3 regions of the Sporosarcina sp. FSL K6-1508 genome follow, and region 1 is predicted to be linked to each of the others. Evidence: riboswitches for the same ligand, from Rfam matches in the RefSeq annotation. Region 1 holds a riboswitch; each other region holds the start of a gene.
What was found. Region 1 has a riboswitch for S-adenosylmethionine ahead of MKZ11_RS11690 (methionine ABC transporter ATP-binding protein). Riboswitches for the same ligand answer to the same signal wherever they lie in the genome.
Positions count from the first base shown of each region.

Region 2: it holds a riboswitch for S-adenosylmethionine, as region 1 does, so the genes downstream of both, MKZ11_RS04405 (cyclase family protein) here and MKZ11_RS11690 (methionine ABC transporter ATP-binding protein) in region 1, are expected to answer to the same signal.
Region 3: it holds a riboswitch for S-adenosylmethionine, as region 1 does, so the genes downstream of both, MKZ11_RS07210 (bifunctional homocysteine S-methyltransferase/methylenetetrahydrofolate reductase) here and MKZ11_RS11690 (methionine ABC transporter ATP-binding protein) in region 1, are expected to answer to the same signal.

Region 1 is NZ_JBBOXF010000001.1:2,326,592-2,330,346, forward strand. Features, by position in the region: gene MKZ11_RS11685 (pyridoxal phosphate-dependent aminotransferase) at 130-1,299, opposite strand; SAM riboswitch class I at 1,528-1,638, shown strand; gene MKZ11_RS11690 (methionine ABC transporter ATP-binding protein) at 1,745-2,758, shown strand; gene MKZ11_RS11695 (methionine ABC transporter permease) at 2,748-3,419, shown strand; gene MKZ11_RS11700 (MetQ/NlpA family ABC transporter substrate-binding protein) at 3,436-3,755, shown strand, end outside.
Region 2 is NZ_JBBOXF010000001.1:945,946-949,700, forward strand. Features, by position in the region: gene ureG (urease accessory protein UreG) at 1-188, shown strand, start outside; gene MKZ11_RS04390 (urease accessory protein UreD) at 181-987, shown strand; gene MKZ11_RS04395 (hypothetical protein) at 1,037-1,429, opposite strand; gene MKZ11_RS04400 (acyl-CoA thioesterase) at 1,519-1,995, shown strand; SAM riboswitch class I at 2,157-2,271, shown strand; gene MKZ11_RS04405 (cyclase family protein) at 2,388-3,128, shown strand; gene MKZ11_RS04410 (5-methyltetrahydropteroyltriglutamate--homocysteine S-methyltransferase) at 3,151-3,755, shown strand, end outside.
Region 3 is NZ_JBBOXF010000001.1:1,465,821-1,469,575, forward strand. Features, by position in the region: gene MKZ11_RS07205 (hypothetical protein) at 1-36, opposite strand, end outside; SAM riboswitch class I at 1,192-1,298, shown strand; gene MKZ11_RS07210 (bifunctional homocysteine S-methyltransferase/methylenetetrahydrofolate reductase) at 1,470-3,344, shown strand; gene metE (5-methyltetrahydropteroyltriglutamate--homocysteine S-methyltransferase) at 3,388-3,755, shown strand, end outside.

The DNA of each region.
Region 1 (3,755 bases):
TTTTTATGAAAAGAAAGCGGAAGAGGTTGATAAGAAAGTGAACAATTGATTTCTCTTCTAGAGTTAATTCAAAAAAGCCAGGAGTTGCTACTCCAGGCTTTTTTGATGTGAAATCCGGTTCTAGCTATCTTATCGTGGAAAAATATTGAGTTTTTCAATCCGTACTATTGCTTCTTTTAAGCGATCCTCATTTTCCAATAAGCCTACACGGATATACCCTTCCCCATACTTTCCAAAAGCGTGGCCTGGTGCTACAGCGATGTCTGCTTTGTCCAATAGTAATTTGGTGAAAGATTCACTTGTATATCCTTCTGGGATAGGAAGCCAAGCGAAGAAGGAGGCAGTAGGCGCAACGACATCCCAGCCGATTCGTTTACATTCGGAAATTAAGACATTTCGACGGCTTTCGTAAAGTGAGACAAGCTCATCCACACAGTCCTGGTTTCCCGATAATGCCTCTGTTGCTGCACGCTGAATTGCTGGAAATATATCTATGAATAAATGGTCCTGTAATAAGTTGATTGCTTCAATGATTTCGGCATTTCCTATGGCAAAACCGACCCGCCATCCTGCCATGTTATAGGTTTTTGACAATGTGTACATTTCAATTCCAACTTCTTTTGCACCATCTGCTTGTAGGAAGCTGATAGGTTTTGCCCCGTCAAAACCGATTCCACCATAGGCGAAGTCATGCAAAATTGCAATATTATTGGCTTTTGCCAAAGTAACTGTTTCTTCGAAAAATGGAAGCGTTGCGGTTGCACTCGTTGGGTTATTTGGGTAGTTTAAATACATTAATTTTGCTTGCTTTTTTTGTTCATCGGAGAGAGCAGAGTAATCAGGTAAAAAATCGTTTTCTGCAAGTAATGGCATTAAGTCATATTTAATATTGGCCAAGCTTACACTCGATAAATAATCTGGATATCCCGGATCTGGCAATAAGAGTAATTCATTATCGTTCATAATCGCGAGGGGTAACTCGACCAATCCCGGCTTTGTTCCAAATAGAATTGCTACTTCCATTTTAGGATCAATATGAACATTGTATTCACGTTTATAAAAATCGGCAACGGCCTGTTTTAATTCGGCAGTCCCTCTGAAAGGGGAGTATCCGTGTGTTGTTGGATCTTCAACTGCTTCTTGAAGTGCTTTTACAATATGTGGAGGAGTCGGTTGATCTGGATTTCCACGCCCCAAGTTAATAACATCACGCCCTTCCGAAAGTGCTTCCTGAACGTTTCGAACAAGTGATGCGAAAAAATGCGGTGGTAAATTCTTTAGTCGATTTGATAGTGTCATGTAATAACCTCTTTTCTATGTACTCACAACTTTTATTTTAAAAGGTAAGAAAGTATAAATTTATCACCTGGAGCAGTGTCTAGGCTCCAGTACTTTTCTTAATGTCAGTATACATGGAATGAAAAGAAAATGATAATGACTTTTGAAGTTTCAAATATATTATTATATTGACAATCTTATGGGGACATACTATTATGAAACTTATCAATCAAAACAATTACATAATAGTACTTATCAAGAGAGACTGAGGGATAGGCCCGATGACGTCCAGCAACCCCTTGCGTAATGTAAGGAAGGTGCTAACTCCTACAGAGTGAACTTCATTCTGAAAGATGAGCTGAAACCATTTTATTTTTCGGTGCTTCTTTCATATATGAGAGAAGCATTTTTATATGGTCAGACATCTGAGATTTCGTACTTCTATTTATAGAAAGAGGAGAATTGCATGATTCAAATTCAAAACGTGTCAAAAGTATACAAAACAAAAGAAAGAATCGTGACTGGTGTTGATAATGTTTCACTAGACATTAACACGGGAGAAATTTTCGGAATCGTAGGTTACTCAGGTGCAGGGAAGAGTTCTCTTATCCGTTGTCTAAATTTGTTGGAAAAACCAACGAGCGGAACGATTTTAGTAGATGGATTAAATTTGATGAAGTTACGGGGTAATAATCTCCGTCAGGCACGTTTGAAAATAGGAATGATTTTTCAACACTTTTATTTAATCAGCCAAAAGACTGTATATGAAAATATTGCATTTGCTTTACGGGCTGCAAAAACACCTACCAATAAAATTAGCAGCCGGGTAACGGACTTACTGGAAATGGTAGGTCTTTCTGATAAACGGGATGTCTATCCTGCACAGCTAAGTGGTGGTCAAAAGCAGCGGGTAGGTATTGCCCGGGCACTAGCGAATAACCCTTCAGTGTTACTGTGTGATGAAGCAACATCCGCATTAGATCCAAATACGACGCTATCTATTTTAAGGCTGTTGAAGAAAATAAATAAAGAATTACAGATTACAATCGTTCTAATAACACATGAGATGAATGTCGTGAAAGAAATTTGTGATCGTATGGCAATTATGCAAGATGGAAAAGTGATCGAAGAAGGACAAGTATATGATATATTTTCAAATCCTCAAGAAGAATTAACGAAAGAATTTATCAGTAGTGTTGTGTCATTTGATGTACCGGCAATGATTTTGAGCAAGTGCACGGGCAAACTGGTCAAGGTCATGTTTAAAGGTGATGTTGCAGGCGATGGAATTATCTCAGATACCGTGCAGCAATTTACTATACAAGGTAATTTCCTACACGGCTCCATTGAATATATTCAAGAAAGGCCACTTGGTACTTTCCTGATGGAACTAAAAGGAGAAGATGACGAAATAGAAAAGGCAATTGCCTATATGTCATCACGAGCTGCTCAAGTGGAGGTAATCGACAATGGAAATTGATTTTCAACACGTTTTAGAGTTAATGCCTGATATTACAAAAGCATTTGGAGAAACGCTTTATATGATAAGTATTTCTCTCGTTATTGCACTTGTTATTGGTCTTCCGCTAGGGATTTTGCTGTTCACTACCGATAAAGGATTATTTTTAGAAAATCGGGCATTGAACTCAGTTATTGGCTTTATCGTCAATATGGTCCGTTCTGTACCGTTTATTATTTTACTCGTTGCGTTAATCCCTTTAACGATTCTAATAGTAGGTACTCCGATAGGCCCTGGGGCTGCTAGTGTTTCGTTATCTGCAGCAGCAATCCCTTTTTTCGCAAGAATTGTGGAGACTTCACTAAGGGAAATTGATAAAGGTGTTATCGAAGCTGCAATCGCTGTAGGTGCAACTCCGTGGATGATTATCAAAGATGTACTATTGCCAGAAGCAAAAACAAGTATTATTCAAGGCGTGACACTTACAGTAATTAGTTTGGTTGCCTACTCAGCTATGGCTGGTGTTGTTGGTGGTGGGGGAATCGGGGATTTAGCAATTCGATTCGGCTACTACCGTTACGACAATACAATAATGGTAGTGACCGTGGTGATATTAATACTATTTGTACAAGTTATTCAATTTGCAGGAGATCGGATTTCAAAAGTAATTGATAAAAGATGATGGGGAGAGAAAAATTATGAAAAAGTTTCTATTAGTCGTATTAGTACTCGTACTTGGAACCGCACTTGCTGCTTGCGGTGGCAAAGAAAAAGCTTCGGATGACAAATCCTTGAAAATTGGTGCAACCGCTGGTCCATATAGTGATATGTTGAAAAAGGCGATTATTCCTGGACTTGAAGAAAAAGGTTATAAAGTTGAACTAATTGAGTTTAGTGATTATATTCAGCCGAACAATGCACTAGCAAGTGGCGATATTGATGCAAACCTGTTCCAAAACACGACTTATTTAGAAAATGTCGTTAAAGAAACGAAAGAGGAGTTATCACCACTTATTAT
Region 2 (3,755 bases), 1.4 Mb from region 1:
AAACGGACCTTGCGCCGTACGTTGGCGTTGATCTTGAATTAATGGATAGCGACGCAAAAAAAATGCGTAACGGAAGACCATACATTTTCACAGATGTGAGAACACAGAAAAACGTCGACAAAGTTATTACTTGGATCAAGCACAATATGCTCTTAGAAGGTGCGGGATCCGCTGGTTCAAATGCATAATCTATCCCGTGCGATTCATCATGGAAAACTTGATTTAGAGTTTGAATTGAGAAGGGGTTATACGCGAATGCCCCATGTTTTCCAGCAGCCTCCATTGAAGGCGAGTCGGGAATTGTACGAAGGGAAAGACCCAAAAGCGACCGTCTACATAATGGAATCATCTGGCGGGATGGTCGCAGGGGATCGGAATGACATTACAGTTAAGCTTGCACCGGATAGCAGTGCAAGGTTGGTTCAGCAGTCTGCTTTAAAAATCTATCCATCGTATACTGGAGATATTTGTGTACAGAGAATTGACGTCGAGCTCGGGGAACGGGCACGTCTTGAATGGATGCCGGAAGTGATCATTCCGTTTGTAGATGCGAAGTTCCGCAGCGATACGACAATTCGGGTGGCCCGTGATGCAACTGTGTTATGGGGAGAGATCATTGCTCCAGGACGTGAGAAACGCGGAGAAATTTTCGATTATCTATCGTTCCAATCGAATTTCAAGATTTTTGTCGAGGAAGAATTAGTTGCTTTCGACTCCCTTCATTTCTCGCCGAAAGAAACCGCACTCGGTGACATCGGTATACTTGAAGGGGCGATGTATATCGGTTCGATCTGGCTCGTATCGCCAAAAGCCGCAGACGTCGATGTCCGTGCTTTACAGGAAACACTGCGAGTCGAAGAAGGCTTGAAAGCTGGTATGACAAGGCTTGAAGGAAATGCAATCCATTGCAGATGGCTAGCGACCGATCAGTGGACGATGCAGGAAGAAATAAAACGTGTATACGCGCTGTTGGCAGAAATAGTTTAAGAGGACACCCCGACAGTGGGGTGTCCTCTTTGGACTGTGGGATTTTAACTTACTTCCGCGAGTCATTCTTATGTTGTTTTTTTATTAAAAAATCCATAAACCAGAAATAAAAGAACATGGAACCAACTAGGACAACGGCAATATAAATGTATTGCAGGAAAGCGGGAATATTATAGTGCTTTAGGAAACTCCCTGAGAATAGCATAAGTACTGTTAATGCCGCGATGAGTAAAATCATACCGACTACATAAGTAATTGTCGTACTCAAGGGCGTTGTACGAAGAGTCTTAATAATGGAATCTCGGGACTTCAAAGACCTTATCAGAAGGTAGAAAAACAAAACTAGTGTTAGATATTGTTTTGCTGTGAAAATTGTAATGAGTCCAAGCAATATGATGAACCAAGTAATTTTTTCATAATTTTTATCGATAAATTTTAACATTAATATTCCTCCCGTATGTGTATACTATATATACGAGACGAGTATTGGAAAAGATTCCTTTATTCATAAACAGCGAGGGAGAGATTTACATGCAAGAAAAAAGACCAATGAGCCAATCCCGTACAATCCAGACGAAACTGGTGTTGCCGCCGGATACAAACCACTTACAAACAATTTTCGGAGGGCAAGTCCTTGCATACATCGATGAGATTGCTGCTATCACGGCCATGAAACATTCGAAGACAGCAGTCGTTACAGCCTCAATTGATTCCGTCGATTTCTTGTCCTCCGCACGCGTTGGTGACGTATTGGAACTCGAAGCAATTGTCAGCTCAACAGGCCGTACATCGATGGAAGTATTTGTTTCTGTCCATTCAATGAATTTACTGACCGGCGTAACGAAACTGACGACTGAATCCTTCCTGACGATGGTCGCCATGGATGAACACAACAAACCAATTGCTGTCCCGGGTATTTTCCCGGAAACAGAGGCGGAAAAAAGCTTGTATGAAACAGGCCCTGCACGGCGGGAGCATCGGAAGCTGCGGAGTGAGATGAAACATTAATACGTAGTTTTGAAAAAGTCCGCCTACTGAGGTGGGCTTTTTATTTTACCTCGATCATCTAAAAACAGTTAAAATAGTATAATCAAAATATTTTATATTTTCCTTGTTGACATTCTATTCAAAGGCATGTATTGTACTATCTAACAACTAAATACGTAATTTTCTTATCCAGAGAGGTGGAGGGACTGGCCCTTTGATACCTCAGCAACAGACTTTTTTAAGTACTGTGCTAATTCCAGAAGCTTAAGTGTAATGCTTATAGCTTGGAGATAAGAAGAGCAAATAGCGAATACGCCAAAACCTCTTCTTGAAATTTAGAAGGGGTTTTTTATTTGTCTCTCTCTCTGGAAATGGTTGTTGCAAAATAAATCAATTGAGGGGGGGAGATTTAAATTTCAACTGAATTAATTAATGCAATTACGTTTTTGAAAGAGAAAGAATGGATTGATTTGACGCATACGTTTGGTCCTGATTCACCACATTTTTCAGCATTTGATACGGCGGAGTTTACGACATTATTTGACCACGACGATGGATTTTTCGCACAAAGTTTTAAATTTGCTGGTCAGTATGGTACTCATATTGATGCACCTATCCATTTCGTACGTGACACAAGATACTTGGATGAGTTGGGTTTGAAGGAATTGATATTACCGCTTGTGGTCATCGACAAATCGAAAGAGTCACATACAAATCATGACTTTACGTTAACTGTCGAAGATATTTTAACTTTTGAAGAACAGCATGGAGTAATAGAGAAAGAAACATTCGTCGCTTTACGAACGGATTGGAGCAAACGTTGGCCGGACCACGAGGCGTTTAACAATAAAGATGCCGAAGGAAATAACCGTATCCCTGGTTGGGGACTGGATGCTTTGAAGTTTTTATTTGAAGAAAGAAAAGTGAAAGCGATTGGTCATGAGACTTTCGATACGGATTCGGCCATCGACTTTCAAAAGAATAACGCTCTTTTAGGCGAATACTATGTGCTCGAACAAGACGCTTATCAAATCGAATTATTAACGAATCTGGATAAAGTTCCAGCAACAGGCGCAGTCATTTTTAATATTGTTCCGAAGCCGGAAAAAGCATCCGGATTCCCGGTAAGATCATTCGCCATATTACCCCACTAAAAATAGAAAGAAGGAATTTACTATGACAAATCAATCGACGATACTAACAAAAGCACCATTCAGGGCGGATCACGTTGGAAGCCTATTGCGACCGGATAATTTACACAAAGTGCGAAAGGAATTCAAAGAAGGCATAGTCACTGCACAACAATTACGTGAAGTTGAAACAAAGGAAATCAAACGGATTGTCGATAAGCAACTTGAAGTTGGCCTGGAGCTTGTAACGGACGGCGAATTCAGACGTACGTGGTGGCATTTAGACTTCTTGGAGCATCTGAATGGTATTGAAGGGTTTGTGCCGGAAAAAGGTTACACATTTGACGGTGTGGAAACGGAACGATATAACGTTCGGAATACAGGCAAAGTATCATTTAACCCTGATCATCCTTTCATCAAGGACTTTGTGGAGTTTAATGAAATCGTTGGCGGCCGTGCTGTTGCAAAACAAACGATTCCGAGCCCGAATCAACTCTTTAATAGCGGGATTCGTGATGAAACGATTTATCCGGACATTGAAGAATTTGCGAACGATGTTATACAGGCATACAAAGACGCACTGAAAGCATTTTACGAAGCGGGCGTACGCTACTTGCAACTGGACGATGTTTACATTGCGGGTCTTTCAGC
Region 3 (3,755 bases), 860 kb from region 1:
CAGCCAACCAATCCAGATGCCTAAGGAAGTTTTCAAGTCAATGACCTCCTTTCACTTCAACGGGAACAACAACTGGGTAAACCGGTGATTCGTTATTGTTCTTATAATTTATTATATGCAAGGTTATAGAATTTGCAGTGATCAATAGGGGCATTATTATTTATTTAGACGACTATTCAAGAAGATTTCAGAGATGCCATTTCGGGAAGAAAAAAATTGAAACTATGAAATATATATGTTGAATTAAAGAATCCCATTGAATCTGCTATGGCGGTCAATAATGAGAGAGTTGTAGTTCGGGGTGTGGATTGTAAATCGCTTGGCGCTTTGGGGGTGCCTTTCGCCGTAAGCCTGGATTAGCGCTTTGCATCCAGTCTTACGGCTTCGGCGACCCCTTTGCCGCGCCTGCGCTAGGGTGTTCATCATCGAGAGAAATGTGATTTTGAGATGTATATGCCGAGATTATAATGTGAGTAGTAGTTGATACTATATAAATTGAAATAAAGAATTCCACTGAACCGCTACGGCGCTAGGGGATGCCTCCCGCCATAAGCCAAGCAGCTTCGCCGCCAGTCTTATGGCTTCGGCTACCCCTGTTAAGGCGCCTTCGCTCAGTTTATACACCGGATTCAATAGTTCAACATATAGAATTAGAGTCAAGAAAGACACACTCCAGATTGCAGATTTCATCACAGCTAATGAAATGCGCTCTCTCACATCGACCATCCAGCGAAGGCGCGACTTCGTGGTAGCCGGAGCGATAAGACTGAGGAGGGATGCAGTTCAATCCCTCCCAAGTGCTCTCCTTTCCGGCTTATCGCGGGAGGCATCTACAAAGCGCCGAAGCGATATTAGCAGGATATCTAATCCATTCCTCATGTATTGGGACATTCGTTGATCACATTCGATCGATTTATGGCACTCCAGGTTGTAGGTCTTATCCCCGAAAACGAAATGCGCTTTCTCACATAGAGGCCATCCACAAGGCGTCGAAGCCGTATTGGTGGGAATTCCATTTCACTACAAGTATTGGGGTCTTTTTCAGTGGCCTCCCAAAAACCCTTGTAAAGCGCATATGCTGTATTCATTTTTTCAATATATATAATGTTTTTTTAAAAAGGTGTTGCTAATTTTCCAACAATGAGGTAAAGTCTGTAATAACATAAGTAAACAAATCCAACTTAATAGTTTTTCTTATCTAGAGAGGTATAGGGACTGGCCCGATGACACCTCAGCAACCGCCATTTTGGCACGGTGCTAATTCCAGCAAGCCGGAAATGCGGCTTGGTAGATGAGGAGAAGACTTATTCAAATTTAGAGTCTACTTCCTTTATTAAATACAGGAAGAGACTCTTTTTTGTTTTTATAAATTCTTCCAATAAGTAACATAATTTCAAAATGAAGGTGTTTTAAAACGGATTTTCAAAACAATATTTGTGGCAGTGGGAAAAAGAAAGGAGAAAATATAGTTGTCGAAATTACTGGATACCATGAAAGAACGCATTTTAATTGGTGATGGGGCAATGGGAACCCTTCTTTACTCACATGGGGTGGATCTGTGTTTTGAAGAACTGAACTTGACGCATCCCGATCAGGTGCTTCACATCCATCAGGCATATATTGAGGCGGGTGCTGACATTATACAAACAAACACCTATGGTGCCAATTATATAAAGTTAGCACGTCACGGTTTAGAGGACAGCGTAAAAAAAATAAATAAAGCAGCTGTCCAAATTGCAAAAAAAGCTGCCGGCGAGAATACATTCATCCTTGGAACTATCGGGGGGATTCATGGTTCCCGAACATCTATCGGAACAAAGGATGAAATCAAGCGCAGTTTCAGAGAACAATTGTATTGCCTGCTACTTGAAGGGGTAGATGGACTACTTTTAGAAACCTATTACGATTTTGATGAATTAACAACTGTACTCAAAATAGCACGTGAGGAGACAGATCTTCCAATCATTACAAACGTTTCGATGCATGAAGCCGGCGTACTACAAAATGGCTTGGAGCTTGCGGACGCATTGCAACAATTAGAAGATCTAGGCGCTGATATAGTCGGCATCAACTGCCGACTTGGTCCACACCATATGTTGAAATCTTTAGAAACTGTCCCAGTGATGAAGCGTGCCCTGTTATCGGTGTATCCGAATGCCAGTTATCCAGGATATAAGGACGGTAAATTATTTTACGAAAATGAACCTGACTATTTCGAGAAATTTGCATTGAATTTTAGGAAGGAGGGGGTCAGTTTAATTGGCGGATGTTGCGGGACAACGCCAGAACATATTCAAGCATTAGTGAAAGGACTTCCAAATCGAAAGCCGATTATAGAAAAGCTTGTTAAAAAGAAGGAAGCAAAAATAGAGGCTACGGAGTCTAAGACGAATGGAATGCAAACACCAACATTGCTTGAAACAGTGAAAAAAAGACATTCGATAATTGTTGAACTTGATGCGCCCAAACATTTAAATACGACTAAATTCTTCGAAGGGGCCCAGGCGTTAAAGGATGCAGGTGTAGACGCTATCACATTGGCTGATAATTCCTTGGCGACCCCAAGAATTTGCAATGCTTCAATGGCATCGCTTGTTAAACAAAAGATTGGGGCCACACCCCTTGTTCATGTGACATGCCGGGATCGGAATCTGATTGGCTTGCAGTCACACCTCATGGGATTACACACATTAGGTATCACTGAGTTATTGGCAATTACGGGAGATCCTACAAAAATAGGCGATTTTCCCGGTGCAACATCTGTTTTCGATGTGACATCCTTTGAATTGATTCAACTTATCAAGCAATTTAACGGAGGCATTTCAAAGTCAGGAAAGTCATTGCAACAGAAAACGTCATTTACTGTGGCAGCGGCCTTTAATCCGAATGTTCGCCATTTAGATCGCGCCGTTGAGAGATTAGAGAAAAAAATAGAAGCTGGAGCCGATTATTTTATTACCCAGCCAATCTATAGCAAGGAAAGAATTATAGAAGTTTACGAGGCAACAAAACATATTGAGACACCGACATACATCGGAATTATGCCGTTGACCTCGTCGCAAAACGCCGAATTTCTGCACAACGAGGTACCAGGCATTAAGTTGACAGAACAAGTACGAGCAAGAATGGCATTATCTAACGGGAATCGTGAACAGTCTACGAGAGAAGGGTTAGAAGTTTCTAGGGAATTGATCGATGTGGCACTTGAGCATTTTCATGGCATCTATTTAATAACACCCTTTATGCGTTACGACATGACTGTGAATTTAACGGAGTATATACACAGCAGAGTGGACGCCGTTGTTGCAAGGGAGGTGATTCAAACCGAAAGTATCGTCTATTAAAATATGGAAAATAAAAAATAAAAAATAAAGGGGATAACATACGATGGTAAAAGTACAAAGTTCAAATAACGGGTACCCAAGAATTGGTGGAAAACGTGAATGGAAAAGGGCATTGGAAAGCTTCTGGAATGGAGCAATTTCAGAAGAAGAACTTTTAAAAATAACGCAAGAACTACGTTTAGATAGCCTTCGAAAGCAAAAAGAATTCGGTATTGATCTTATTCCGGTTGGAGATTTCTCGTTATATGATCATGTGCTGGACACCTCGATTATGTTTGGTGTCGTGCCAAAACGCTTTGCATATGCAGGCGGCAAGGTGCCTCTGGACACGTATTTTGCAATTGCCCGCGGAACTAAGGACGGGGTTGCTTCTGAAATGACCAAATGGTTCAATACAAATTATCATTATAT